DNA from 2 places in the Burkholderia sp. BCC1999 genome. Region 1 is predicted to be linked to the other one. Evidence: riboswitches for the same ligand, from Rfam matches in the RefSeq annotation. Region 1 holds a riboswitch; the other holds the start of a gene.
What was found. Region 1 has a riboswitch for glycine ahead of gcvT (glycine cleavage system aminomethyltransferase GcvT). Riboswitches for the same ligand answer to the same signal wherever they lie in the genome.
Positions count from the first base shown of each region.

Region 2: it holds a riboswitch for glycine, as region 1 does, so the genes downstream of both, gcvH (glycine cleavage system protein GcvH) here and gcvT (glycine cleavage system aminomethyltransferase GcvT) in region 1, are expected to answer to the same signal.

Region 1 covers NZ_CAJPHP010000029.1:24,569-39,647, forward strand. The annotation lists gene U5809_RS30755 (L-serine ammonia-lyase) at 1-902, opposite strand, end outside; gene U5809_RS30760 (alginate lyase family protein) at 933-2,069, opposite strand; gene gcvP (aminomethyl-transferring glycine dehydrogenase) at 2,220-5,147, opposite strand; gene gcvH (glycine cleavage system protein GcvH) at 5,208-5,588, opposite strand; gene gcvT (glycine cleavage system aminomethyltransferase GcvT) at 5,706-6,824, opposite strand; glycine riboswitch at 6,908-7,041, opposite strand; glycine riboswitch at 7,075-7,178, opposite strand; gene U5809_RS30780 (hypothetical protein) at 7,302-7,664, opposite strand; gene U5809_RS30785 (oxidoreductase) at 7,824-8,876, opposite strand; gene U5809_RS30790 (SGNH/GDSL hydrolase family protein) at 9,113-9,820, opposite strand; gene U5809_RS30795 (UvrD-helicase domain-containing protein) at 10,107-12,194, shown strand; gene U5809_RS30800 (c-type cytochrome) at 12,278-13,162, opposite strand; tRNA gene U5809_RS30805 (tRNA-Arg) at 13,415-13,490, shown strand; gene U5809_RS30810 (helix-turn-helix domain-containing protein) at 13,721-14,050, shown strand; gene U5809_RS30815 (TIGR04222 domain-containing membrane protein) at 14,191-15,079, shown strand, end outside.
Region 2 covers NZ_CAJPHP010000030.1:16,772-31,850, forward strand. The annotation lists gene glyA (serine hydroxymethyltransferase) at 1-881, opposite strand, end outside; gene gcvP (aminomethyl-transferring glycine dehydrogenase) at 1,003-3,882, opposite strand; gene gcvH (glycine cleavage system protein GcvH) at 3,879-4,253, opposite strand; glycine riboswitch at 4,483-4,569, opposite strand; gene U5809_RS31105 (LysR family transcriptional regulator) at 4,763-5,686, opposite strand; gene speB (agmatinase) at 5,845-6,822, shown strand; gene U5809_RS31115 (aldehyde dehydrogenase family protein) at 6,936-8,444, shown strand; gene U5809_RS31120 (purine-cytosine permease family protein) at 8,607-10,115, shown strand; gene betA (choline dehydrogenase) at 10,156-11,841, shown strand; gene U5809_RS31130 (TetR/AcrR family transcriptional regulator) at 11,932-12,630, opposite strand; gene U5809_RS31135 (Zn-dependent hydrolase) at 12,986-14,266, shown strand; gene U5809_RS31140 (NAD(P)-dependent oxidoreductase) at 14,394-15,079, shown strand, end outside.

The DNA.
Region 1 (15,079 bases):
ATGATGCCGGCCGCGCCGTTGGTCGGCGCGGTGACGACACGGCCGCCGGCCGCGTTTTCCTCGTTGACCGCGATCGCGTACAGGTTGATCCAGTCGATCATCGACAGCGGATCCTGCAGCGCGCGCTCCGGGCTGCCTGTCAGCGTGCGGTACAGCTGCGGCGCGCGGCGCTTGACCTGGAACGGGCCGGGCAGGTTGCCGTCGGCATCGGGGTTGCCGATCCCGCAGCCGCGCGACACGCACGACTGCATCACGGCCCAGATCTTCAGCAGGCCATCGCGTGTTTCTTCCTCGGTGTGCCACGCGCGCTCGTTGTCCCACATCAGCTGCGCGATCGACTTGCCGGTCGACTCGGTCAGCGCGAGCAGCTCGGCGCCGGTGCGGAACGGGTGCGTCATCTGCTCGGCCGCGCTCAGCACCTTCGTGTTCGGCGCGCCGGCCGTCACGACGAAGCCGCCGCCGACCGACAGGTAGGTGCGCTCGACCAGTACCGCGCCGTTTGCGTCGGATGCACGCAGTTTCATCCCGTTCGGATGCTCGGGCAGCGCCTGGCGATAGAACGCGATGTTCTCCTTCAGCACGAACGGCACCGGATGCGTACCCAGCAGCGCGAGCTTCTTCGACTTGCGGACGTCTTCCAGGCGTGCGTCGATGGTTTCGGGATCGACGGTGTCGGGCGCATCGCCGAGCAGGCCGAGCATCACGCCGCGGTCGGTACCGTGGCCCTTGCCGGTGGCGCCGAGCGAGCCGTACAGCTCGACCTTCACGTGGGCGGTTGCATCGAGCATCCCGTCGCGCTCGAGGCCCTGGACGAACATCAGCGCCGCGCGCATCGGTCCGACCGTGTGCGAACTGGACGGACCGATGCCGATCTTGAAGAGGTCAAACACGCTGACTGCCATTTCGATACCTGCCTTGCTTTAAGAGTAGTGCTAGCGCGCCTGCAATGGCAGGCACGCGGCGAGCCATGCGGGCGGCGTTGGGGATAGTTGCTGCGCGACGCGGGCATAGCGCCCGTCGAGCCGCGCGGCCAGATGAAAGAGTTCGGTGGCGTTTTTCGGGTCCCACTGCCCCGTGTAACCCGGCAGGCCGGCCTCGCGGCGCTTCGCGTCGAACGGCACCGGCGAATTCACGAATTCCTCGTGCGTCTTCTCGCCGAGCGCGTACGGCACGAGCCAGTCGAGCGCGGCCGCGAGCGTAGCACCGTTCGCGCCGCGTTCGCGCAGCCAGTTGCGGTTGAAGCGGCGCGCGGCGAGCGCGGCCGTCACCAGCGGCTGCAGGTCGTAGACCGCGTAATGCAGCGCATCGCGTTCCTCGAAGTCCCACGTCTTGCCGTCCGGACCGATGTTGTCGGCGAGATGCTCGACGAACAGCCGCTGCGCGGCGTTCATCATCTTGCGGTCGCCGAGCGTGAACGCGGACAGCGCGATCAGCTTGATCCGGTGGCTCTGCCAGTTGTTGCGCCAGGTGCCGGTGAGCGGGCGCTTCTGCGCGTCGATCTGCGCGACATAGCCGGCGCCGAGCTTCGCGATGAACGCGGCCGTCGCGTTGCGGGTCTTCACCGGCAGCGCGCTCGCGGTCATGTCGTACGCGACGATCAGGCTCTCGAAGCGCGTTTCGTCGATCGGATTGAAGCTCGGCTGGTAGGTCGAGACCCACGCGGACAGGAAGCGGTCGACGAGCTGCAGGTAGCGCGGCGCGTTCGTCACGCGCCACGCGAGCGCCGCGTCGCGCATCAGGTCCATGTCCTTCAGTGCGGCCGCACTCTGGTCGTAGATGCCTTCATGCGGCAGCGTACCCTCGGTGTGCACGCGCGCCATCGCCTTCGGCTGCTCGCCGATGCGCGCGTCGACGCTGCGGATCAGCGCCTGCACGCCCGGCTCGGCCTGGGTCGTCTCGCTCGCCTGCAGTGCCGGCGCCGCGCAGAAATTCATCGCCGCGCGCGCGCTGCCGGCCGCGCCGAGGCCGGCGGCGGCCAGCGACAGCGACGCGACGAGCATCGGCACGACGCGGCGCACGCGCGGCCGCCTTTGCATTGCACCATGGCCCGGAAACATCGGACGCACCATGCGGAACTCCTTCATTGGCTGGATCGCGTGTGATGTTAGCCGGATTGGCGGATAAACGTGAACCGGTTCGAGTGGCGCACAAAAAACCGCACGCAACACGGAGTTGCGTGCGGTGCGGTCACCATCGGTCGGCTCCTGGCCTCGCGTGCGTTATGCGTATTCCGACATCGGCACGCACGAGCAGAACAGGTTGCGGTCGCCGTAGACGTTGTCCGCGCGGCCGACCGGCGGCCAGTACTTGTTCGTGCCGAGCGACGCGACCGGGTACGCGGCCTGCTCGCGCGAGTACGCGTGCGGCCATTCGTTCGCGGTGACGACGGCCGCCGTGTGCGGTGCGTGACGCAGCGGGTTGTCCTCGCGATCGGCGCGGCCTTCCTCGACCGCGCGGATTTCGTCGCGGATCGCGATCATCGCGGCGATGAAGCGGTCGAGTTCTTCCTGCGATTCCGATTCGGTCGGCTCGACCATCAGCGTGCCCGGCACCGGGAAGCTCATCGTCGGCGCGTGGAAGCCGTAGTCCATCAGGCGCTTCGCGACGTCGTCGACGCTGATGCCGCTCGATTCCTTGATCGGACGCAGGTCGAGAATGCACTCGTGCGCGACCAGCCCGCCCGGGCCCGAATACAGCACCGGGTAGTGCGGCGCGAGGCGCTTCGCGATGTAGTTCGCGTTGAGGATCGCGGTTTCCGTGGCGGCGGTCAGGTTCTTTGCGCCCATCATTGCGATATACATCCACGAGATCGGCAGGATCGACGCCGAGCCGTACGGCGCGGCCGACACGGCACCGATGCCGTTTTCGTCGCGCGAGTAGCCGGTCGAGCGCTGGTTCGGCAGGAACTTCGCAAGGTGCGCGCCGACCGCGACCGGGCCGACGCCCGGGCCGCCGCCGCCGTGCGGGATGCAGAACGTCTTGTGCAGGTTCAGGTGCGACACGTCGCCGCCGAACTGGCCCGGCGCGGTCAGGCCGACCATCGCGTTCATGTTCGCGCCGTCGACGTACACCTGGCCGCCGTGCGCATGGACGATCTCGCAGATCTCGCGGACGTTCTGCTCGAACACGCCGTGCGTCGACGGGTACGTGATCATGATCGCCGCAAGGTCCTTCGCGTGCTCGTCGGCCTTCGCCTTCAGGTCGGCGATGTCGACGTTGCCCTGCGCGTCGCAGGCCACGACCACGACCTTCATGCCGGCCATGTGCGCGGACGCCGGGTTCGTGCCGTGCGCGGATGCCGGGATCAGGCACACGTCACGGTGCGCTTCGCCGCGCGATGCGTGGTACGCGTGGATGATCAGCAGGCCCGCGTACTCGCCCTGCGAGCCCGCGTTCGGCTGCAGCGACACGGCCGCGTAGCCGGTGGCCGCGACGAGCATCTGCTCGAGCTGGTCGATCATCTCGCGGTAGCCGACGGTCTGCTCGGCCGGTGCGAACGGGTGGATGCCGCCGAACTCGGGCCACGTGACCGGCAGCATTTCCGACGTCGCGTTCAGCTTCATCGTGCACGAGCCGAGCGGGATCATCGAGCGGTCGAGCGCGAGATCCTTGTCCGACAGGCTGCGCAGGTAGCGCAGCATTTCGGTTTCGGAATGGTGGCGGTTGAATACGTGGTGCGTCAGGTATGCGCTCGTGCGCTCGAGGCCGGCCGGCAATGCGGCGACGCCGGCAAGCCCTGCGTCCAGCGCGTCGACGGCCGGCGCGGTGCCGCCCGCGGCTTGCGCGAACACGGCGAGGAGATCGGCGAGGTCGTCGCGCGTCGTCGTTTCGTCGACCGACACGCCGACTTGTGTGTCGCTCACGCGGCGCAGGTTGATGCGCTTGGCCTTCGCGAATTCGTGGACCTGCGCGGTGCTCGCGCCGGTATCGATCGTCAGCGTGTCGAAGAACGTGTCGTTGACGGTCGCGAAGCCGAGCTGCTTCACGCCGGCGGCGAGCAGCGCCGCGATGCGGTTCACGCGCAGCGCGATCGTCTTCAGGCCGTGCGGGCCGTGATAGACCGCGTACATGCTGGCCATGATCGCGAGCAGCGCCTGCGCGGTACACACGTTCGACGTCGCCTTCTCGCGGCGAATGTGCTGTTCGCGCGTCTGCAGCGCGAGGCGCAGCGCGGGCTTGCCCTGCGCGTCGACCGTCACGCCGACGAGGCGGCCCGGCATCTGGCGCTTGAATTCGTCTCGCACCGCGAGGTACGCGGCGTGCGGGCCGCCGAAGCCCATCGGCACGCCGAAGCGCTGCGTGTTGCCGATCGCGACGTCCGCGCCCCATTCGCCGGGCGGCGTCAGCACGGTGAGTGCGAGCAGGTCGGCCGCGACGACCACGTGGCCGCCGGCCGCGTGGATCGCTTCGGTGAGTGCGCGGTAGTCGCGCACGTCGCCGTTCACGCCCGGGTACTGCAGCAGCACGCCGAACGCGTTGGCCTGCGCGGCGTCGGCGGCCGGGCCCGTCTTGACCTCGATGCCGACCGGCAGCGCGCGCGTGCGGATCACTTCGAGCGTTTGCGGCAGCACGTCGTCGGCGACGTAGAACACGTTCGACGTCGGCTTGCCGGTGCGCTGCAGCAGCGTCATCGCTTCGGCCGCGGCGGTGGCTTCGTCGAGCAGCGACGCGTTCGAGATCGCGAGGCCCGTCAGGTCGGCGACCATCTGCTGGAAGTTCAGGAGCGCCTCGAGGCGACCCTGGGAAATTTCAGGCTGGTACGGCGTGTAGGCCGTGTACCACGCCGGGTTTTCGAGCACGTTGCGCAGGATCACGGCCGGCGTGTGCGTGTCGTTGTAACCCTGACCGATATACGAGCGGAACACCTGGTTCTTGTCCGCGAGAACCCGCAGCGCGGCGAGCGCTTCGGCCTCGCTCTTCGGCTGTGCGAACGGGCCGAGCGGCAGCGTTTCGGCGCGGCGGATCGAGGCCGGGATCACGGCGTCCATCAGGGCGGCGCGCGACGCAAAGCCGAGCGTGTCGAGCATGGCCTGCTGGCTGGCGGCGTCGGGGCCGATATGGCGTTCGGCGAACGCGTCGTGCGTTTCGAGCGCGGCGAGCGAGAGGGGCGTGCGGTTCATCAGGCGGTCCGGGTGTTCGAGCTTCATGGCGTGACTCTGGTCCCGCGCGGGCCGGCTGGCCGGCGCCGCGCGGTTCGGGTAGGGGAATTAGTCGATCAGCTTGCTGTAGGCGGCTGCGTCGAGCAGGCTGTCGGTCGATGCGCCGGCCGCCAGCTTGACCTTGAACAGCCACGTGTCGTACGCGTCGCTGTTCACCTCTTCCGGCGTGTCGACTGCATCCGCGTTGATCGCGACCACCTCGCCCGACACCGGCGAATAGATGTCCGACGCGGCTTTCACGGATTCGACGACGCCGATCGCGTCGCCTGCCTTCACCTGCTTGCCGACGGGCGGCAGTTCAAGGAAAACGATGTCGCCGAGCGTGTTCTGCGCGTGATCGGTGATGCCGATCGTCAGCGTGCCGTCGGCTTCAGTGCGGATCCACTCGTGTTCGTCGGTGTACTTCAGATCGGCCGGGACGTTGCTCATCGGATGCTCCTGATAAAAGGGTTTGTTCGTTTTGCTGACGCGCCGTCGGGGCGCGCCGGGTGTGGTGTTGCGCCGGGCGCCATCTCCCGGCTTCCCGGGAGGCGGGCCTCCCGGCCGTTACGCAGCGAGGACCTTGCCGTTGCGCACGAACGGCAGTTTTACCACGCGCGCGGGAAGATTCTTGTCTCGAATTTGCACCTGGATGAGGTCGCCGATCTGGACGGCGGCCGGCACGCGCGCGAACGCGATCGATTCCTGCATCGACGGCGAGAACGTGCCGCTCGTGATCTCGCCTTCGCCGTGCGGCGTGACGACCTTCTGGTGCGCGCGCAGCACGCCGCCCGCCTTGCCGTTTTCCTTCTGCAGGATCAGGCCGACGAACGCGGCGCGGGTGCCGTTGGCTTCCAGTGCGGCGCGGCCGACGAACTCGCGCGGCGCGGCGAGGTCGACCGTCCACGCGAGGCCCGCGTCGAGCGGGGAGACGGTGTCGTCCATGTCCTGGCCGTACAGGTTCATGCCGGCTTCCAGGCGCAGCGTGTCGCGCGCGCCGAGCCCGCACGGGCGCACGCCGTTTTGCTGCAGTGCGGCCCACAGCGCTTCGACGTGCACGGCCGGGACGATCACTTCGAAACCGTCTTCACCGGTATAGCCGGTGCGCGCGATGGTGAGATCGCCGAACGGCGTGGCAGCGACCTGCGCGGCGTTGAACGGCTTCAGCTCGCTGGTCGCGGCACGCGCGGAAGGCACGGTCGTCCAGACCTTTTCGCGGGCGTTCGGGCCCTGTACGGCGACGATCGCGAAATCGCGGCGCGGCGCGATCGTGAGGCCGAAGCTGCCTTGCTCGTTCAGCTGGTTGAACCACGCGATGTCTTTCTCGGCCGTGCCGGCGTTGACCACGACGCGGAAGAATTCTTCGGTGAAGTAATAGACGATCAGGTCGTCGATGACGCCGCCCTGCGGGTTGAGCAGGCACGAGTAGAGCGCCTTGCCGGGCGTCTTGAGCTTGCCGACGTTGTTCGCGATCGCGTGTTCGAAGAACGCGCGCACGCGGCTGCCGGTGAAATCGACCACGCACATGTGCGACACGTCGAACATGCCGGCGTCGGTGCGCACGGCTTCGTGTTCTTCGATCTGCGAGCCGTAGTTGACGGGCATGTCCCAGCCGCCGAAGTCGACCATGCGGGCATTGAGCGCGCGGTGCGCGGCGTTGAGCGGGGTGTGATTCAGTGCAGTCATCGAGGCCTCAGGCAAGGCGCTTGCGCGCGGATCAGAACGGCCATGTGCCGACCGCCGTGGCCGATGGCCGCCAGCGATCCGGTACATGCCCCTCTGTCCTCGATACCTGAGAGATTGCGCTGCCGGCAAAGCCGGGCGAACGCGCGCCCCTTCGGTGGGCAGCTTGCCCGCGCAACCAGTGCGCTGCGGGCTACTGCCGCTCTCCAGAGTGCGGGGAGAGTGTGGCCCGCGCAATGCGCGGACGCGATTCCCCGACGCGGTCGGTCCTTTTGCCTGAGAGTTTGCGGGTGTGCCCCTTCGGCGGCGCAACCGGTGTCGAAACCACCCGGTTACACGCTCTCCCGACGCGTGCGGGCGACTGTACGCGAGCGGGTGAGCCTTGTCAATTTGGGCAAAAGAATGTCGCTTCGCGACAAGCGGCGGCGTGGGGCGCCGCCGCCTTTTTGCCGGCACCGGCAGGTGCCGGCGTTGGCGGGATTACTCGCCGATCGCGCGGGCGGCCGTGTCGAGTTCCTGGTTCAGCACGCGCTGCTCGTCGCCGGACAGGCCGCCGCTATGCTGCGCGGACATGTCGTTCGATTCCTGGCGGATCACGTCGAGGCGGTGGTGAAGCTGCGCACCGTACGGCGGCGGATAGTAGCCACCGTTCACGCGCGCATCGATGCGGCGGTGCAGGTTGTCGATCCGGCCCTGGATCTGCTGCATCCGCTCGTTCGCGACGACCTGCGGATTCGGCCGCGGCGGGGGCGCCGGGCGGACCGGCTGCTGCGGCTGCACGATACAGGCCGCAAGCGAGGAAACCAGGACGCAGCATGCCGCTGCGCGAATCAACCGTTGCATCAACATTCTCCTGACGGATTGGTGTCGGATCGACTTTTTTGAGAAACGCATCAGACCGGTCGGACGCTGACTTTCGTTCCCCCGCCATTTGTAACCGAATGTTCGGACATGGTCCACGCGCACGCGTGCCGGCCGGCCGCGACCGGCCGGCGCGCGGCGTCAGACCATGCGGCGCACGAACGGCAGCCGGCGGCCATCGTGCTCGCTTTTCGCGGCGAGCTCGATGATGGTCATCACGTCGACGGCGTCCTGCGCGGTGACGGGGAACGGCGCGCCGTCGCGGACCGATGCGGCGAGCGCACGGTAGAACTCCGCGTACTGGCCGTCGAGCGTCGGAACCGGGCGTTCGACCTCGATTTCGCCGTCGAGCACGCGCAGCAGGCCGGGCGGGTTGCCGCCGCCGAATTCGACGTCGTCCGCGGTGAGGCCGGCCTTGAGCTGGTCTTCCTGCGTGTCGAGCCCGAACTTCTGGTAGCTGCCGCGCGTGCCGTGCAGCGTGAAGCGGGCCGGTTCGATCGCCGACAGCGCGCTCGCATGCAGCGCGACGTCCTTGTCCGGATAGCCGAGCAGCAGGTGCACGAGATCGGGTGCCGTGCCGTTCTCGCGACGCGTCTTGACGGTCGCGCTCACCGTTTCCGGCAGGCCGAACAGCGCGAGCGCCTGGTCGATCAGGTGCGGGCCGAGGTCGAGCAGCAGGCCGCCGCCGCGGGCCGGCTCCTCGCGCCAGCGCGTGCGCGGCGTCGGGCGGAAGCGGTCGAAATGCGACGCGAAATAGGTGAGGCGGCCGAGTTCGCCCGATTTGACGATGTCGCGCACGGTGAGAAAATCGCCGTCCCAGCGGCGGTTGTGGAACGGCGCGAACAGCCGGCTGCGCGTGTTCGCGAGACGTGCGAGCGCAAGCGCCTCGTCGGCGGTGAGCGTGACGGGCTTGTCGACGACCACGTGGCGGCCGGCTTCGAGCACCTGGCGCGCAAGCGTGAAGTGCGTGTCGTTCGGCGTGGCGATCACCACGCACTCGATGTCGTCGAGGCTGAGCAGCGTGTCGAGGTCGGGGACGACGCGCGCGCCCGGATACGCGGCCTGCGCGCGATCGGGCTGCCCCGTCGCGATCGCGGCGACTTCAGTGCGGCCGCTCGTGGCGATCACGGGCGCGTGGAACGTCGCGCCGGCGAAACCGAAACCCATCAAACCAATCCTGAGCAATGACGACATGGCAATCCTTGGCTGCGAAGGAAACTAAAGGATGGCGCGCCGAAACGGCGCGAAGACGACCGGCTATTTTGGCATGGCGCCGCTGCTTGCACAGACGCGTTGGGCGAAACGCGCGATGCGCAACGGCGCTTGCGCAAGGAAGGGCGGCATTTTGCGCAAGGCTGAGCGCCGCACGCCGCACGCCGCACGCCGCACGCGGCATGGCCGGCAGCCCGGTGAACGGCCGACACGCCGCGTCACGCGGTTGCCCGCTGCCGCACGGCCGCCGCGACCTGCGCGGCCCACACCGCGCATGCGGATTCGCCGGGATGAAAGCCGTCGGCGGCCATCAGGTGGCGCTCGAGCGGCAGGTCGACCCGCAGGAACGTACAGTGCGGCTGCGCGCCGGCCCAGCCGGCGAGCGCCGCGTTGAGCCGCTTCGCACGCAACCCGAGATACCACGCGAGCGGCTGCGGCAGCGCCGGGAAGCGCTCCATCGGCGGCACCGCCGACAGGATCGCGTGCCCGACCCGGAAGCGTGCGGCCAGCAGCCGGACCAGCTCGGCCTGCTGCGCCAGCCAGCGCGCGGGCGCCACGCCGCCCGTCACGTCGTTGACGCCGAGCGACGTGACGGCCACGTCGAACGGTTCGGCCGGCTCGGCTGCGAGCCAGTCGACGAGCTCCCGCGTGGTGAGGCCCGTGCGCGCGAGCAACTTCCAGCTCACGCGGTGGGTGGCCGCCAGCGCATGCGCCAGTTGCCCGGACAGCGCGTCGCGCTGCGTTGTGACGCCGACGCCCGCGGCCGCCGAATCGCCGACCACCAGGACACGGAGCGGCGGGCCGTCGCCCGCCACGCCGTCGCGCGGGCCGGCCGCTTCGGGCAGCCGCGGCGTGACGCGCCGCACGTAGCGCCCCTGCGCGAACAGCAGCGGGCCGAGGGCGGCAGTGGCGAACGGGTATCCCATGAGGTCGGTCCGGTGGTGGTTCAGACGAATGAAATCGGGCCGGAGCGGGCGGCGCCGGGGGATACCTATTGTGGCCGATCGGAGCGTGGACGGGGCCGGATTGGCCGGACGGACAGGGTGCGACCGGCCGGTCGGCCCGCGCGGCCCCGTCCGGCGGCGCTCCCGAAATGCACGCCGCCGACGTGTTAACATGCGCGTCCTGCCCGCGTGTCCGCCTGCTTCGCCAGCCTGTCGCGCACGGCATCCTCCAGGCGTCCCGCCGTCAACCGCAACACCATCCGCCATCATGTCCGCAGGCCTCAATCCCGCTCAGAACGAAGCGGTGCGCTACCTCGACGGTCCCTGTCTCGTGCTCGCCGGCGCGGGCAGCGGCAAGACCCGCGTGATCACGCAGAAGATCGCGCACCTGATCGAAGCGAAAGGCTTCGAGCCGCGCCATATCGCCGCCGTCACGTTCACGAACAAGGCGGCCGCCGAAATGCGCGAGCGGGTGTCGAAGCTGCTCGAGGGCAAGACGCTCACCACGCCCGGCAAGGAAGGCCGCAAGGTGCCCGTCAACCAGCTCACCGTCTGTACGTTCCATTCGCTGGGCGTGCAGATCCTGCGACAGGAGGCCGAGCACCTCGGCCTGAAGCCGCAGTTCTCGATCATGGATTCGGACGACTGCTTCGGGATGATCCAGGAACAGCTCGGCACGACCGACAAGGGGCTGATCCGCAAGATCCAGAGCATCATCTCGCTGTGGAAGAACGGCCTGATCATGCCCGACGAGGCGATGGCGATCGCGGCGAACGAGGACGAGCACCAGGCCGCGATCGTCTACCGCAACTACGTCGCGACGCTGCATGCTTACCAGGCGGTCGACTTCGACGACCTGATCCGCCTGCCGGCCGAGCTGTTCGCGAAGAACGAGCAGGTGCGCGACCGCTGGCAGAACAAGCTACGCTACCTGCTGATCGACGAGTACCAGGACACCAACGCGTGCCAGTACGAGCTGGTGAAGTTGCTCGCCGGCCCGCGCGCCGCGTTCACGGCGGTCGGCGACGACGACCAGGCGATCTACGGCTGGCGAGGCGCTACGCTCGAGAACCTCGCGCAGCTCGGCAAGGATTTCCCGAAGCTGCACTTGATCAAGCTCGAGCAGAACTACCGATCGACGGTGCGAATCCTGACGGCCGCGAACAACGTGATCGCGAACAACCCGAAGCTGTTCGAGAAGAAGCTGTGGTCCGAGCACGGGATGGGCGACTCGATCACCGTCACGCCGTGCAACGACGAGGAGCACGAGGCCGAATCGGTCGTGTTCCGGCTGTCCGCGCACAAGTTCGAGCGGCGCGCGCAGTTCCGCGATTACGCGATCCTGTACCGCGGCAACTTCCAGGCACGGATCTTCGAGCAGGTGCTGCGGCGCGAGCGGATTCCGTACGTGCTGTCGGGCGGCCAGTCGTTCTTCGACAAGGCCGAGATCAAGGATTTGTGCGCGTACCTGCGGCTGATCGCGAACGCCGACGACGATCCCGCGTTCATCCGTGCGATCACGACGCCGCGCCGCGGGATCGGCAACACGACGCTCGAGGCGCTCGGCTCGTTCGCGGGGCAGGCGAAGGTGTCGCTGTTCGAAGCCGTGTACATGGGCGGAATCGAGGCGCGGCTGTCGGCGCGCCAGGTCGAGCCGCTGCGGATGTTCTGCGACTTCATCCAGCGCCTGACCGAGCGCGCGGACAAGGAGCCCGCGACCGTCGTGCTCGACGACATGATGGAGGCGATCCACTACGAGGCGTACCTGTACGACGCGTTCGACGAGCGGCAGGCGCAGTCGAAGTGGCAGAACGTGCTCGAGTTCCTCGAATGGCTGAAGCGCAAGGGCACCAAGCCCGAGACGGCGGCCGTCGACGGCGAGGCCGAAGGCTTCCACAACGCGGACGGGCTCGCCGATACCGGCAAGAACCTGCTCGGCCTGATCCAGACTGTTGCGCTGATGTCGATGCTCGAAGGCAAGGACGAGGATCCGGACGCGGTGCGACTGTCGACCGTCCATGCGTCGAAGGGGCTCGAGTATCCGCACGTGTTCCTGGTCGGCGTTGAGGAAGGCATCATGCCGCACCGCGGCGGCAGCGAGGACGACGGCCCGATCGACAGCGAGCGGATCGAGGAAGAGCGCCGGCTGATGTACGTCGCGATCACGCGCGCGCAGCGCAGCCTGCACCTGAACTGGTGCAAGAAGCGCAAGCGGGCGCGCGAGACGGTCGTGTGCGAGCCGTCGCGCTTCATCCCGGAGATGGGGCTCGACGAAGCGCCGCCGCCGACACCGGAAGAAGCGCCGATGTCGCCGAAGGACCGGCTCGCGAGCTTGAAGGCGCTGCTGCAGAAGTGAGGCGGCGGTCCGGTGGACCGGAAAGACAAAACCCCCGCGATGCGTGAGCGTCGCGGGGGTTTTTTACGGATGGCCCGGCGTGGTTACTTCGACGCGTTGACCATGTAGTCGACTGCCGCCTTCACATCGGCGTCGGACGCGGTCGAACCGCCCTTCGGCGGCATCGCGCCCTTGCCGTGCAGCGCGTAGTTGTAGACCGTATCCATCGAGTCCTTCAGGCGCGGTGCCCAGTCTTCCTTGCTGCCGAACTTCGGTGCGCCGAGGACGCCGGCCCCGTGGCAGGCCACGCAGGTCGACGAGTACAGCGCCTTGCCGGCCGTTGCCGCATCGGCGCCGGCCGGTGCTGCCGCGGGTGCTTCGCCGGCTTTCGGGATCGCGGCGATCGCAGCCATCGCGGCGGCGGCCTGTGCGTTCGACGCGTCGGCGCCCGATGCGGCGGCGCCGGCGGCGGGCGCTGCATTGGCGGCCGGGGCGGCCGGTTCGGGGAAGTTCGCGCCGTCGTTGTTCGCCATGTAGACGATCGCGCGCGCGATTTCATAGTCGCTGACGTCGTCGGGGCTCGTGCCGCCGCGCGGCGGCATCGCGCCCTTGCCGGCGAGGGCCGTCTTCAGCAGCGTGTCGAAGCCTTGCGAGATGCGCGGCGCCCAGTCGTCCTTGTTGCCGAACTTCGGTGCGCCAGCGGCGCCCGTGCCGTGACAGGTTACGCAGACGGCCTTGTAGACTTCCTCGCCGGTCTTGTACGTGCGGGGCGCGTTGGCGTCCTTCACGTCGACCTTCGCGAGTGGCGCGATACGTGCGGCGACCTGTTCGTCGGATAGGGCATCCGTGCCGGCACCGGAACGGAACGCATGGTTCGCATAGTTGGCGAACAGGACGATCAGGATGATCGGAATCGCGAACGACGCGATGATGACGGCAATCAGCTGCCCGGGTGTTTTGACGGGGGATTCGTGGGGTGCTTCGCTCATGCTTGCCTCGTCTCCATGAATAGGAATTGTGAGCGCGGTGCAACGGCAAAATGGCAGTCCAATGAAGCACGGACGATTATAGACGGAACGTTTACATCACGGCGAGCGGTGCGATGGCGCGTGTTTACCCGCACGCAGCGCGGCCAGACGGCCATTCGTCGGGCAAGGTGGACGCTTCATGGGAAACCGGGTATCCTTGCCGTCTTGCCAATCGTGGGCGGCCTGTATATTGGGGTCGCTTCACTGTCTCACGCGCCCGTAGCTCAATGGATAGAGTACTGCCCTCCGAAGGCAGGGGTTGCTGGTTCGATCCCAGCCGGGCGCGCCAAAACATGCCTGTTCAGGCCTTCAGCGGTTTCTCCGCACCCTCGTTTTCCCGTTTGCAGTAACATCCCGGCCGATTGGCGGCATGGCGGTTGTCGATCGCGTGCGCATCCGGTCCGGCGACACCATTCGCCGCTCCGGTTCGACGTGCCCGAGGGCCGCATGAAGACGCTGATCGAACCTATCGACCGAAACTAGGAGTCGCCGCTTCGCACTGCGACCGGCAATCACCGGATGAGCAAATCACTTTCCGTTCAGATCATCAACGGGCCGGACGGGGCGCCGGCCTTCGTCGTGATTCCGTACGCCGACTATGTCGCGCAGCAGCGGGTCGCGCGCGACCCGGTCCCGCACGAGGTCGTGACGCGCGCCGTGTTCGACGGCAGCTCGCCGGCACGCGCGTGGCGCGAGTATCTCGGGCTGACGCGGGCCGAGGTCGCGCAGCGGATCGGCATCGGTCGAGCGGACTACGCGAAACGGGAAAAGCGCGAGAAGCTGCGCAAGCCGATGCGCAGGAAGATCGCGGCAGCGCTCGGCATCACGCTTGCGCAGCTCGACTTCTGATCGGTTGACGTGCGGCGCGGTGAGCGCCTGAGGTGTGCCGCGTCGCGGTGTCGCGCTGCCCCGCCGTTGTGCGAGAATCGCCCGCAACGACAACTCAAGCGTCGATCGCGGCGGCCGTCCGCGCATCGCGCCGACTCCCGATGGCTGCCATTCCGTCTCCCTCGACCGCAGTCGATGCCCGCGCACTGACCGATGCGCAACAGGCGCTGCTTGCGCGGCTGAGCGCGTATTCCCCCGACGATCCCAATTCGCCGCTGCCGTACAGCCGGCGCCTCGCCGAAGCCGAAGGCTGGTCGCAGGCCCACGCGCTGGCCGTGATCGACGAATACAAGCGCTTCGCGTTCCTCGCGCAGGCGGCCGGGCACCCGGTCACGCCGTCGGTCGCGGTCGATGCCGCGTGGCATTTCCACCTGCAGTACACGCTCGAATACTGGGACGTCTTCTGCGCCGGCGTGCTGCGCGCGCGGCTGCATCACATGCCCGGCACGGGTGCGCCGGACGAGGGTGCGGTGTACGCGCAGCGCTATCGCGACACGCTCGACAGTTATCGGCGGTTGTTCGGCTGCGAGCCGCCGGAATCGATCTGGCCGCGCCCCGTCGATCAGTCGGTCGATGCGCCGACGCCGCAGGCGGACGAACCGGCTACCGCTGCGCCGCGCCGCACCTGGCGCAACCGGCTGCCGAAACTCGCGTGGCCGGCTGCTGCTGCGAGCGTCGCTGCAACCTGCGCATCGGCGCAGGACTTCAACGTGCTGAACTACACGGGGCCGCAGTTTCTTGCGTTCTACGTCCCGGCTTGCGTGGCTGCGCTACTGCTGATCGCCGGCCTGCACTGGATCGAGTACCGGTGGCGACGCTGGGGCTGGCGCAGCAGCAAGCCCAAGCGCGACATGTCGGCGACGGAAGCCGCCTATCTGATGGGCGGCGAGTCGCGGGTCGCGCAGGTCGTGACGATGTCGCTCGCGCATGCGGGGGCGATCGACCTGTGGACCGTCCCGAAGCAAGGCGGCTACGTGCAGATCGCCGATG
Region 2 (15,079 bases), on a different contig from region 1:
TTGGCGACGACCTGCTGCTGATACGCGGTGAATTCGGGCGACAGCGCTTCCTTGAACGCGACGGCCTTCGCGGCAATCACGTGCATCAGCGGGCCGCCCTGGATGCCGGGGAACACGATCGAGTTGAGCTTCTTCTCGAGCTCCGGGTTCGTGCGCGCGAGAATCAGGCCGCCGCGCGGGCCGCGCAGTGTCTTGTGCGTCGTCGTCGTCACCACGTCGGCGTGGGGTAGCGGATTCGGATACAGCCCGGCTGCGACGAGGCCCGCCACGTGGGCCATGTCGACGAACAGGTACGCGCCTACCGCGTCGGCGATCTGGCGGAAGCGGGCCCAGTCCACCACGCGCGAATATGCGGAGAAGCCGGCCGTGATCAGTTTCGGCTTGTGCGCTTTTGCCAGTGCTTCGACCTGGTCGTAGTCGATCTCGCCGGTTTCGACGTTCAGGCCGTATTGCACGGCGCGGTAGATCTTGCCCGAGAAATTCACGTGTGCGCCGTGCGTCAGGTGGCCGCCGTGCGCGAGGCTCATGCCGAGTATCGTGTCGTGCGGCTCGAGCAGCGCCATGTAGACGGCTGCGTTCGCCTGGCTGCCGGAGTGCGGCTGCACGTTCGCATAGTCCGCGCCGAACAGCGCCTTCGCGCGATCGATCGCCAGTTGCTCGGCGACGTCGACGAACTCGCAGCCGCCGTAGTATCGCTTGCCCGGATAGCCTTCCGCGTACTTGTTGGTCAGCACCGAGCCCTGCGCCTGCATCACGCGCGGGCTCGTGTAGTTTTCCGACGCAATGAGTTCGATATGGTCCTCCTGGCGAATGCGCTCGCGCTCCATCGCCGTCCACAGTTCATCGTCGTAACCTTCGATCTTCATGTTTTTGCTGAACATTCGTCTTTCTCCTGATGTCGGAGCCGCGTGGCGGCGCGCGATGCCCGGTCGGGCAGCGCGGCCGGCGCGTCGTCTCGGCTCCTTGGCGGGTTGAGTGAGGTCGGGGCCGGAGCGGCCCGTCCTAGGATTGATACGCTTCGATCGGCGGGCACGAGCACACCAGGTTGCGGTCGCCGTATACGTTGTCGACGCGCGAAACCGGTGGCCAGTACTTGGCCGAAGCCATCGCCGCGACGCCATGCGGATAGACGGCCTGCTCGCGCGAATAGGCGTGACGCCATTCGCCGACGAGTTCGGCCGCCGTGTGCGGCGCATGCTTCAGCGGATTGTCGTCGGCGTCCATCGTGCCGGCTTCGACGGCCGAGATTTCGGCGCGGATCGCGATCATCGCGTCGATGAAGCGGTCGAGTTCCGCCTTCGATTCCGATTCGGTCGGTTCGATCATCAGCGTGCCGGCGACCGGGAAGCTCATCGTCGGCGCGTGGAACCCGAAATCGATCAGTCGCTTCGCGACGTCGTCGACGCTGATGCCGCTGCTGTCCTTCAGTGGCCGCAGGTCGATGATGCATTCGTGCGCGACGCGGCCGTTCGGGCCCGCGTAAAGAATCGGATAGTGCGGCGCGAGGCGGCTCGCGACGTAGTTGGCGTTGAGGATCGCCGTCTCGGTCGCGCGCCGGAGGCCTTCGGCGCCCATCAACGTGATGTAGGTCCACGTGATCGGCAGGATGCTCGCGCTGCCGAGCGGCGCGGCAGACACCGCGCCGATGCCGGGCACGCGGCCTTCGCGGTGACCGGGCAGGAACGGCGCGAGGTGGGACTTTACGCCGATCGGGCCGACGCCGGGGCCGCCGCCGCCGTGCGGGATGCAGAAGGTCTTGTGCAGGTTCAGGTGCGACACGTCGCCGCCGAATGCGCCAGGTTGCGCGAGGCCGACCAGCGCATTCATGTTCGCGCCATCGATGTACACCTGGCCGCCATGCGCATGGACGATGTCGCATGCGTCGCGCACGCGTGCCTCGAACACGCCGTGCGTCGACGGGTACGTGATCATGATCGCGGCCAGCCTGCGGCTGTACTGCACGGCCCTGGCCGCGAGGTCGTCGATGTCGACGTTGCCGTCGTCGTCGCATTTGACGACGACGACCTGCATGCCGACCATCTGCGCCGATGCGGGGTTGGTGCCGTGCGCGGACGACGGAATCAGGCACACGTCGCGCTGTGCCTCGCCGCGACTCGCGTGATATGCACGGATCGCCAGCAGCCCCGCGTATTCGCCTTGCGAGCCCGCGTTCGGCTGCAGCGACACTGCGTCGTAGCCGGTGATCGCACACAGCATCGCTTCGAGCTCCTGGGCGAGCGCGCGATAGCCTTCGGCCTGTTCCGCCGGCGCGAACGGATGCAGCTTCGCGAACGCCGGCCAGGTGATCGGCATCATCTCGACGGTCGCGTTCAGCTTCATCGTGCAGCTGCCGAGCGGAATCATCGTGCGGTCGAGCGCGAGATCGCGGTCGGCGAGCTGGCGCAGGTAGCGCAGCATCTGCGTTTCCGAATGATGGCTGTTGAATGCGGGATGCGTGAGAAACGCACTGCGGCGCAGCAGCGCGGCGGGCAACGCGTCGGCGGCAGCCGCTTCGACGGCCGCGAAATCGGGCACGGCCCGGCCATCGGCGAAGATCGACCAGAGCATCACGACATCGTCGGGCGTGGTCGTTTCGTCGAGGGCGATGCCGATCTGCCGCTCGCTGATCGCACGCAGGTTCATGCGGCATGCGTGCGCTGCCGCATGCACGGCGCCGGTATGGCTGCCGCTGTCGACCGTGACGGTATCGAAGCAGTACTCGGTCGGCACCGCATGGCCGAGCTGGCGCAGGCCCGCGGCGAGCGTGACGGTGAGGCGATGGACGCGGCGCGCGATCGTGGTCAGTCCGTGCGGGCCATGGTAGGTCGCATAGAAGCCGGCGATGTTGGCGAGCAGTACCTGCGCGGTGCAGATGTTGCTGGTGGCCTTCTCGCGCCGGATGTGCTGCTCGCGCGTCTGCATCGCGAGGCGCAATGCCGGGCGGCCGTGCGCATCGACCGACACGCCGACGAGCCGCCCGGGCATCGTGCGCTTGAACGCATCGCGCGTGGCGAAGTAGCCGGCATGCGGGCCGCCGAAGCCGAGCGGTACGCCGAAGCGCTGGGTGGTGCCGATCGCGACGTCGGCGCCGAATTCGCCCGGCGGCGCGAGCAGCGTCAGCGCGAGCAAATCGGCGGAGACTACCGCCAGCGCGCCGTTCGCGTGCAGCGTCTCGACGACGTCGCGGTAGTCGTGGATGTCGCCGAAGGTGCCCGGGTATTGCAGCAGCGCGGCGAAACAGCCGACGCCGGCCAGGTCGCGGCGCGGGTCGCCGACGACGACCTCGATGCCGATCGGCTCCGCGCGCGTGCGGATGATCTCGACAGTCTGCGGATGGCAATCGCGTGCGACGAAGAACACGCGGCTGTCCGACTTCGCCAGGCGTTGGCAGAACGTCATCGCCTCGGCGGCGGCCGTGCCTTCGTCGAGCATCGACGCGTTGGCGATTTCGAGGCCGGTCAGCTCGGCGATCATCGTCTGGAAGTTGAGCAGCGCTTCCAGGCGGCCCTGCGAGATCTCCGGCTGATACGGCGTGTACGCCGTGTACCAGGCCGGATTCTCCAGCACGTTGCGCTGGATGACCGGAGGCGTATGCGTGTCGTGGTAACCCATCCCGATGAAGGACCGGAACACCTGGTTGCGGCCGGCCAAAGCGGCCAGCTTGTCCAGGGCCTCGGCCTCGGTGCAGCTCGACGCCAGCGCGAGCGGTGCCCCGCTGCGGATCGTGGCCGGCACCACCTGCGTCATCAGTTCGTCGATGCCGTTCACGCCGAGTTCGGTGAGCATCGCGGCCTGCTCGCCGGCATCGGGGCCGATGTGGCGGCGCACGAACAACTCGCGTTGCGCGAGAGAATCGAAAGCACTCATGGCCGTCTCCGTCATTCGCCGATATACGCGCGATATGCGGCGGCGTTCATCAGGCCGGCCAGTTGTTCCGGGCGGTCGATGCGCATCCGGAAGAACCAGCCGTCGCCTTCCGCCGCTTCGTTGACGAGGCTCGGCGTGTCGCCGAGGGCGTCGTTCGCGGCCAGCACGGTGCCGGATACCGGCATCTTGACCTCGCCGGCCGCCTTGACCGATTCGACGGTGGCCGCTTCGGCGTGCTGCTCGAACGCATCGCCTTCTCCGGGCAGCGCGACATAGACCAGATCGCCCAACTGCGACTGCGCATGATCGGTGATGCCGACCGTCGCGCTGCCGTCGGCTTCCAGACGCAGCCATTCGTGGGATTCGGTGTACCTGACCTCGCTCATATGCTCTCTTCCTGACAGGGTTGCGTTAAGTGGAACGGCAACGCAAGCCGGAAGGGCGACGGCGGGAGGATGGGCGAGACGCGGCATCCGGACCAGACCGGGGCATTCCAGGCTGCGTGCCTGATGCCCCCTCTGTCCATTTGCCTGAGAGATTCGCGACCCGACGACGGGACGCTTCTCCTTCGGCGAGGCTTGGTCGGCGACCAGAGGCCTACTCTCCAGAGCGCTAATCGATGTGTCAGTCCTTTTGCCTGAGAGTTTCTGGGGCGATTCCCCTTCGGCGCCGCCGGACGGCGGTCTCTCCTGACACATCACGATAGCTGGCGACAATCTAGTCGCACGCGCGCCGCGCTGTCAACACCTCGTTTGAACCGACGCAGGCGGGGGACGGACGCCGGCGCGCGGCGCCGGCATGGCGACGGCGCTGCAATGCGTTGCGCGACAAGGCTTTGCCGCGATCGCGGCGAGCCGATACTTCGGTGGAGTCCGAAGCGAATATCCGATACCGACTATCTGTCCGGGGACGGGGCGTGACGGCCCGCGTGTGCCATCAGATCGTCGACGAACGCACGCAACACGGTCGGCTGCGCGGCGCCGCGCCGAGTGATCGACGAGAACGGCCACGTCGACGTCAGTTGTTCCGCCGCGATCTGACGCATCCGGCCGGCATCGACCCATTGCTTCGCATAGTGCGTGGGCAGAAAGCCGATATAGGCGCCGGTCAGGATCAGTATCGCCTGCGCTTCGACGTTGTCGACGGTCGCGGCGGCGCTGCCGCTTTCGAGCAGTTGCAGGTCGCGTTGCTGCAGGAACGCACGGGCGACCACCTGGCTCTGCCGGATACGCTCGATCAGCGCATCGCCGGTGGCGTCGCTCGAGAACAGCGGGTGATAGCGGCTGCAGTAGAGCCCGTCGGGTTCGTCGTACAGGTGCGTGTAGGACAGGCCGGCGACGGTCAGCGGAAAGTGGCCGATCGCGATATGCAGCCGCCCGTCGAGCACGCGCGCCTCGAGTTCGGCCGGCGTACCGATGTAGATGTCGAGCTGGACGTCGTGGCCGCGCGACACGAACTGGCGCAGCGCGCGCGGCAGCACGGCGTCGGTGTCGGTGACCGTGTTGTCGATGATGCCGAGATGGAGTTTGCCCGAGATGCGCTGCTTGAGCGCATGGGTGTCCATGCAGAACGCCTCGACGGCGACCAACAGGCGCTGCGCGGATTCGTAGGTCGCGACGCCGTGTTCCGTCAGACGAAAGCCGCTGCGCCCACGTTCGCACAGCTTGACGCCCAGGCGCGTTTCGAGGCTCGTCATCTGTTCGCTGATGGTCGACTGGCTCACGTTCAGCGCCGCCTGCGCGGCGGAGAAGCCGCCGCATTTCACGATGGTCATGAAAATCCTGAGCAGTTTCAGGTCGACGTCCTGCAGTTGCTTCATGTCTCGCTCCGCGCCGTTCATTGCATCGGAAAGTCCGATATGAACATCTGATGCTTGCTATTTTTCCGGTGCAAATTCTTGCCCATAGTGGCTGCAAAGGCAAGCGCGCGGACCGCCGCGCGCATGAAAACAGATCCATACGAATGGAGACGGAGACAATGCAGAACAACAGCTATGAGAAAGGCAGGCTGAACCTGCCGTTCGTCGGTCACTGCACGTTCGCGAAAGCGCCGGTGTGTCTCGACTGGGAGCACATCGACGCGGATGTCGCGATCCTCGGTGCACCGAACGACATGGGCACCCAGTGGCGCTCAGGCGCGCGCTTCGGTCCGCGCGGCATCCGCGAAGCGTCGACGCTGTTCTCGTTCGGACACGCAGGTGCATACGACCACGAGGACGACGCGCTCTACCTGACCGAGGACCAGGTCCGGATGGTGGACGTTGGCGATGCCGACATCGTGCACACCGACATGGCCACCAGCAACGCGAACATCGAACTGGCCGTGCGCAAGATCCTCGCCTCCGGCGCGATGCCGGTGGTGCTCGGCGGCGATCATTCGGTGCATGCGCCGGTGATCAAGGCGTTCGAAGGGCGCGGGCCGATTCACATCGTGCATTTCGACGCGCACCTCGACTTCGTCGACGAGCGCCACGGCGTGCGGTACGGGCACGGCAATCCGCTGCGCCGCGCGTCGGAAATGGATCATATCGTCGGCATGACGCAGCTCGGCATCCGCAACGTGTCGTCGTCGAACCGCAGCGACTACGACGCGGCGCGCGCCGCGGGTTCCAGCATCCTGTCGGTGCGTGACGTTCGGCGGCTCGGCACCGAAGGCGTGCTCGAACGGATTCCGCAGCGCGGTGCGTACTACATCACGATCGACATCGACGGCTTCGATCCGTCGATCGCGCCGGGGACGGGCACGCCGAGCCACGGAGGTTTCCAGTACTACGAAGTGCTCGAGATCATCCAGGCCCTCGCGAAACGCAGCCACGGCAACATCATCGGCATGGATCTGGTGGAAGTGGCGCCGGCCTACGACCCGACCGGTACGACCTCGATTCTCGCTGCGCAGTTGCTGATGAACAGCATCGGCTTCATTTTCCACGCGCGCAGTCTCGCGAAGGGGCGCTGAGCGTCCGTATCGGGAAGCGGGACCAACGTCCCGCCGCACCTCCGAAGTCATTACCGCTTTGCCCGGCGCCCCCTCGTCGCGAGGGGGCGGGCACGCCACAAAGGAAAATCAAAATGGATGCCGTTGTAGCGCAATATCTCGATCGCCATGGCGTTTCGCAGGCGACCCGCAGTTTTCTGGCAACGCCGATGAAGATGTTCATCGGCGGCGCGTGGGTGGATGGCAGCGACGGTCAGTTCGGCACCGTCACCGAACCGTCGACCGAAGGCGTCATCACGCAGATCCCGTTTGCGACGACCGACGATCTCGATCGTGCGGTAGCCGCCGCGCGTCACCAGTTCGATCGCGGCGAATGGCGCCGCCTGAAGCCGCTCGAGCGCGAGCGGCTGCTGCACCGGCTGGCCGACCTGATCGAAGCTCATGCGGACGAACTGGCCGAAATCGAATCGATCGACATGGGCAAGTCCGTCGCGCAGGCCCGCGCGATCGACATCCAGGGCACCGTCGACACGTTCCGCTATTTCGCCGGCTGGGCGTCGAAGCTGCATGGGCGTACGGTCGAGCCGTCGCTGCCCGGCAATTACTTCGCCTATACGCGCAAGGAACCGATCGGCGTCGTCGGCGCGATCGTGCCGTGGAACTACCCGTTGCAGACCATGGCGTGGAAGCTGGCGGCCGCGCTCGCGGTCGGCTGCACGACCGTCGTCAAGCCGGCCGAGCTCACGTCGCTGTCGACGCTGCGCTTCGCCGAGCTGGTCCAGGAAGCCGGCATTCCGGACGGCGTGGTCAATATCGTGACCGGTCGCGGCAGCGTGATCGGCGCCGCGATGGCGAATCATCCGGGCATCGACAAGCTGACCTTCACCGGTTCGACGCCGGTCGGACGCACGGTCGGGCAGAACGCGGTGCAGCATATCAAGCGCGTGACGCTGGAACTCGGCGGGAAGTCGCCGGTGCTCGTGCTCGACGATGCCGATATCGGCGCCGCCGCGCAGGCGGTGGCCAACGGCGTGTTCTTCAACTCCGGGCAGGTGTGCGATGCAGGCACGCGCGCGTATGTTCACCGCGATATCTACGACCGCTTTCTCGCGGCGCTGGCCGACTACACGTCGACGCTGAAGATCGCGCCGGGCCTCGATCGCGACTGCTTCATCAGCCCGCTCGTATCGGCGCGGCAGAAGGATACGGTGCTGTCGTACGTCGAAGCCGGCCGCCGCGAAGGTGCGGAAATCTGCTACGGCGGGCGTCCGCAGGCAGGCCCCGGCCACTTCGTCGAACCGACGATCTTCGCGAACTGCCGCAACGACATGCGCATCGTCCGCGAGGAGATCTTCGGGCCGGTGCTCGTGACCGCGCCGTTCGACACGCTCGACGAGGCCGTTACGCTCGCGAACGATTCGGCGTTCGGCCTGGCCGCGGCGATTTATTCGAACGACCTCGGCCGCGTGCACGGGCTGATTCCGCAGCTGCAGGCGGGTACGGTCTACGTGAATGCGCACAGCACGATCGACCCGGCGCTCCCGTTCGGCGGATTCAAGACGTCCGGATTCGGCAAGGACCTCGGACCCGAGCAGCTCGACTACCTGATGGAGACCAAGACGGTTTGCATGACGCTGCCCTGAGCGGTAGCGCGTGACGTGTCGCTTCGTGCCGGCATGCATGGTAAAAACTTGCAGTCGGCCGGACGCGGCACGGTCCTGACATGAAGCCGTCGACCCGTTCGTTTGAACAGGTCTGATGAATTCGCACTGCTTCGCCCTTTGAAAGAAACCATGGGGTACGACATGCAAGCAGAAACAAACGTATTGAAGGCGCCGCGCGGCGACCACGGCGCCATCGAAGCGCATTCGATCGACTTCGTCCCGGAAAGCGAGCGGACCGACAGGTTGGCCAGCCAGGGGCCGTTCTGGTTCGTCGGGAATTTCACGTTCTTCACGATGACCATCGGCTTCGTCGGGCCGAGCGTCGGCCTCGATGCCTTCTGGACGACCGTCGCCGGCACGCTCGGCATCATGTTCGGCACGCTGTTCATGGCCTTCCACGGCTCGCAGGGGCCGCATCTCGGGTTGCCGCAGATGATCCAGTCGCGCGCGCAGTTCGGCTACCGCGGCGTGGTGCTCGTGCTGTTGGCGACGCTGTTCGTGTTCGCGGGCTTCAACATCGTCAACCTCGTGCTGATGATGCAGGGCCTGAAGACGCTGTTCCACTGGGATCCGATGCGGGTCGCGCTGGTCGTGACGGTGCCGGCCACGATCCTGGCGATTCTCGGCCACGACTGGATGCACCGGACGTTCAAATGGTCGCTGTATCTGTCGCTGCCGCTCTACGGCCTCGTGACGCTGGCCGTGCTGACCGGCTGGATTCATGATGCGCCCGCGGCCGCGGGCAGCGCGCCCGCAGTCCCGCTGGGCTTCAACTGGACCGGCTTCATCGCGCAGTTCGCGGCGGCGGCCAGCTACAACATCGCGTATGCGCCGTACGTGTCGGACTATTCGCGCTACCTGCCGAAGAACACGCCGAGCGGCAGGCTGATTGCCGCGGTGTTCGTCGGCGCGTCGCTGTCCGGTGCGTGGATGATCGCAGTGGGCGGATGGCTTGGCGCACACCTGCACGCCACCGACGTGCTCGTCGCGCTCCATACGGTCGGCGCCGGGATCGCGCCGCAACTGGGCGGCATCGTCGTTGCGATCACGATCCTGGCGTTCCTCCCGGTGATCGCGATGAACATCTACAGCGCGAAGCTGACGGCCATCACGAGCGTCGATTCGTTCCGGAAGATCGAGCCGACCGCGAAAGTACGGATCCTCGCGATCCTGTTCGTCGTGCTGCTGCAGTTCGGCGTCGCACTGCGCATCTACGAATCGGGATCGGGCTTGTCGGTACTCAACATCTATCTGGTCGTGATGCTGTATTTCCTCGTGCCGTGGACGGCGGTCAACCTGACCGACTACTTCTTCGTGCGCAAGGGCCGCTACGCGGTGCCGCATTTCTTCCGTCCGCGCGACAGCCTGTACGGAAACTGGGGTGGGCGCGGCCTGCTGTCCTACCTGATCGGATTCGTGTCGATGATCCCGTTCTTCTGCATCTTCGACGGCGATCGCGAGGTGTACGTCGGTCCACTCGCGAAGGCGATGGGCAGTGTCGACCTGGCCTGGCTGGTCGGGCTGATCGTGTCGGCGCTCGTGTACTACGTGCTCAGCCGCTCGCTGGACCTGCAGCGCGAGGAAGCGGAAATCGCGCAGATCGAAGCGCATATGCCGGAATACACGACCGGCGAGAAGAAGCGCAGCTGACGCGGCGTACGAATACCAATCATCGAGCTGGATAATCAAGATGACTAAGCAATACGACTATATCATCGTGGGTGCCGGTTCGGCCGGCTGCGTGCTGGCCAACCGCCTGACCGAAGATTCGAACGTCAGCGTGCTGGTGCTGGAATACGGCGGCAGCGATCGCAGCGTGATCATCCAGATGCCGAGCGCCTTCTCGATGCCGATGAACACGAAGAGGTTCAACTGGCACTACGAGACCGCGCCCGAGCCGAAGCTGGACGGACGCCGCCTGCACTGCCCGCGCGGCAAGGTGCTCGGCGGCTCGTCGTCGATCAACGGCCTCGTCTATATCCGCGGACATGCGTGTGATTTCGACGAATGGGAATCGCTCGGTGCGCGCGGCTGGGGATACCGCAACTGCCTGCCATATTTCCGCAAGGCTGAAGGCTACAAGTTCGGCGGCGATGCGTACCGCGGCGCGGACGGCCCGCTCAGCACCAACAACGGCAACAACATGCAGAATCCGTTGTATGGCGCGTGGGTGGAAGCGGGTGCCGAGGCGGGCTACATCAAGACCGACGACTGCAACGGCTACATGCAGGAAGGGTTCGGCGCGATGCACATGACGGTCAAGAACGGCGTGCGGTGGTCGACGGCCAACGCGTACCTGCGCCCGGCGATGCAGCGTCCGAACCTGACCGTCGTCACGCACGCGATGACCCGCCAGATCGTGATGGAAGGCAAGCGCGCGGTCGGCGTGATCTATGAACAGGGCGGCGTCCGGCATACGGTGCGCTGCTCGCGCGAGGTGCTGGTGTCGTCCGGGCCGATCGGCTCGCCGCATCTGCTGCAGCGCTCGGGCATCGGGCCGGCGGACGTGCTGCGCCAGGCCGGGATCGCGGTCGTGCACGATCTGCAGGGCGTCGGCGAGAACCTGCAGGATCACTCGGAAATCTACATTCAGTACGAGTGCAAGGAACCGGTGTCGCTCAACGGCAAAATGGGCCTGTTCGGCAAGGCGATGATCGGCCTGCGCTGGCTGCTGTTCAAGGACGGGCTCGGCGCGAGCAACCACTTCGAAGCAGGCGGCTTCATCCGGTCCGAAGCCGGCCTGCGCTGGCCGGACATCCAGTTCCATTTCCTGCCGGCGGCCATGCGTTACGACGGCGACAAGCCGTACAAGGGGCACGGCTTCATGGTGCTTACCGGGCCGAACAAGCCGAAGAGCCGCGGGCATGTCCGCGTGCGTTCCGCCGACCCGTACGAACATCCCGAGATCCGCTTCAACTATCTGGATCGGGAAGAGGATCGTGAGGGCTTCCGTCGCTGCGTGCGCCTGACGCGCGAGATCGTCGGGCAGCCGGCGATGGACCGCTTCCGCGGGGTCGAGCTGGCGCCCGGTCCGGACGTGAAGACCGACGACGAAATCGACGCGTTCGTGCGCGCGAACATGGAGAGCACGATGCATCCGTGCGGTTCGTGCCGGATGGGCGAGGACGACATGGCGGTGGTCGATTCGGAACTGCGCGTGCGCGGCGTTCAGGGGCTGCGCGTGATCGATTCGTCGGTGTTCCCGACCGAGCCGAACGGGAACCTGAATGCACCGACCATCATGCTCGCCGAGCGCGCCGCCGATCTCGTGCGTGGCCGCAGGATGCTCGCACCGTCCGATGCCGCGGTCGGTTTGGTCGAGAAGTGGGAAGCGCAGCAGCGCACCGGGGCGCCGAAGCGCAAGGTCGCGGTGTAAGTGCGGTACGACGTCGCGCGTTGGCCTGGCGGCCGGCACGCGACGGATATGTTCGCACCGGCAGCCGCGCGCGAGCGGCGGGCTGCCCTGTCACCGCTCGGGCTTCGCGTTCGGCGACACCGCGCCGCATGCGCGAATCACGAGCTGCACGACCTGCTCGGTCTTCTCGTCGAACGCCTTCTTCGTGAAGGTGCGCTTGCCGCTCAGCGCGCGGATCTGCGCATCGAAATCCGCGTAGTGTTGCGTGGTCGCCCAGATCAGGTACATCAGCGCATGCGCGTCGATCGGCGCGAGCAGCCCGCGTGCGATCCAGCCGTCGATCACGCTCACGCGCCTGTCGAACCACGGCTTCACGCGTTCCGACAGGATGTCCTGCATGTGCTCCGCGCCGTGGATGATCTCGTTGGCCCAGACCTTCGAGCCGAGCGGGCGCCGCTGCGACAGCGCCATCTTCGCGCGCACGTAGCCGCCGATCGCTTCCACCGGATCGTCACCGGCCTCGAACGAACCGGCCGCGCGATGCCAGTCCTCGAACAGGTCATCGAGCACGCGGCGGTACAGCGCGAGCTTCGTCGGGAAGTAGTAATGCAGGTTCGCTTTCGGCAAACCGGCGCGTTCCGCGATCATCGCGGTGCTCGCGCCGTCGAGCCCGCGTTCGGCGAACACGGCCTCCGCACAGGCGAGCAGATGCGCTTCGTTGGACTCGCGGATGTGTGCCTTGCGTCGCCGCAAAGGGGCGGACGTTTCGTCGCTGTCGGTGGCTTCGGTTGCCGCCTCGTCATGTCTCATCGTTACCCTCGCGCGGCGGGCATGCCGCGTTGGGCTTCATTCTAGCCGCTGATCCGCGTCGAACGCACGCATGCGGATATCGCGCGTCCGCCGCGATGCTGCATTGCGATGGCACGTTTCTCGCTCTAAAGATTCCCGCAAGAAAGACATTGCTTTGGTCATTTTGATCGTCTAAAACCTGTCCAATCGGACAGGATTCGATGAGCGGCGGAAACCTTTCGACCCGATTCGTCGGACGAACTTCGCGAACGATCGGGGCATGCACCGCGCTTGGGCGGCGTTGCCCCGAAACAGGCATGACACGCACCGGCACAGACCGGCTGACGACATTACCGACCCCACAGGAGCGATACGAATGAATGCGGTATCGGAAACAGTGAAGCGGGCAGCGTTCGACACGTCGATCAAGGTCGACGGGAAGCGGTTGTGGGACAGCCTGATGGAAGTCGCGAAGATCGGCGCAACGCCGAAAGGCGGCGTATGCCGCCTCGCGCTGACCGATCTCGACAAGGCCGGCCGCGACCTGATCGTCGGCTGGGCGAAGGCCGCCGGCTGCACGGTGACGGTCGATACGATGGGCAACGTGTTCATGCGCCGCGCGGGCCGCGTGGCCGACGCGGCGCCGGTCGTCACGGGCTCGCACGCGGATTCGCAGCCGACCGGCGGCCGCTTCGACGGTATCTACGGCGTGCTCGGCGGCCTCGAGGTGATTCGCAGTCTCAACGATCACGGGATCGAGACCGAGCATCCGGTCGAGGTCGTGATCTGGACCAACGAGGAAGGCTCGCGCTTCGCCCCCGCGATGGTCGCGTCCGGCGTGTTCGCCGGCGTGTTTTCGCTCGAATACGGGCTGTCGCGCAAGGACGTGGACGGCAAGACGATCGGCGAGGAACTGGCGCGCATCGGCTACGCGGGCGACGTGCCGTGCGGCGGGCGCAAGCTGCACGCGGCGTTCGAGCTGCATATTGAACAGGGGCCGATTCTCGAAGCGGAATGCAAGACGATCGGCGTCGTGACCGACGCGCAGGGGCAGCGCTGGTACGAGATCACATTCACCGGCCAGGAAGCGCATGCGGGGCCGACGCCGATGCCGCGTCGCCGCGATGCGCTGCTCGGTGCGGCGCGCGTGGTCGATCTCGTCAACGGGATCGGCCTCGATCATGCCCCGTTCGGCTGCGCGACGGTCGGCATGATGCAGGTTCACCCTAACTCGCGCAACGTGATTCCGGGCCGCGTGTTCTTCACCGTCGACTTCCGGCATCCGGACGATGCCGTGCTCGCGAAGATGGATGCCGCACTGCGCGACGGTGTCGCGCGCATCGCGGCCGACATCGGGCTCGAAACGGAACTCGAGCAGATCTTCTATTACAAGCCGGTCGCGTTCGATGCCGCGTGCGTCGAAGCCGTGCGTGGCGCGGCCGATCGCTTCGGCTATTCGCATCGCAACATCGTGTCGGGCGCAGGGCACGACGCATGTTATCTGGCTCAGGTCGCGCCGACATCGATGGTGTTCGTGCCGTGTGTCGACGGCATCAGCCACAACGAGATCGAGGACGCGACGCCCGCATGGATCGAGGCCGGCGCGAACGTGTTGCTGCACGCGATGCTGTCGCGCGCATGCGAGCCGGCTTCATGACGCATCGACCGTAGCAGCCCGGAGGCTGCGTATCGCCTGACTACAGGATTCCTCAGCATGACCGCCCCGACTGTGCGTTTACAGCCGGCGGGGACGGCTTTGTCTCCACTCAGTCGAAGGAACGCGTATGACCACCAAGCCAACCGGCGATATCGCCGCGCATCGCCTGTCGTCCACGCAACTCTCGTGCGAATTCTCCGATATCGCACCGCTGCTCGATCCGACCGCCGCCGCGGCCGCCGCGAGTCGCTGCCACTACTGCTACGACGCGCCGTGCGTGCAGGCGTGCCCGACGCAGATCGACATCCCGAGCTTCATCCGCAAGATCGGCAACGGCAACCTGAAAGGCGCCGCGACCGACATCCTCTCCGCGAATCCGCTCGGTGGGATGTGCGCGCGCGTGTGCCCGACCGAGATCCTGTGCGAAGGCGCGTGCGTGCGGAATCACCAGGATGCGCAGCCCGTCGCGATCGGCGCGCTGCAGCGGCATGCGACCGACTGGGCGATGGAAACCGGTGCGGTGCAGTTCCGGCGCGCGCCCGAGACGGGCCGCCACGTCGCGGTGGTCGGCGCAGGGTCGGCCGGGCTCGCGTGCGCGCACCGGCTCGCGCTGGCCGGGCATCGCGTCACGCTGTTCGATGCGCGCCCGAAGGCCGGCGGCCTCAACGAATACGGGATCGCCGCGTACAAGACGGTCGACGATTTCGCGCAGCGCGAAGTCGAGTGGCTGCTGTCGGTAGGGGGCATCACGCTGGAAACGGGCGTCGCGCTCGGACGCGACGTGACGCTCGACGCGCTGCGCGAGCAGCACGA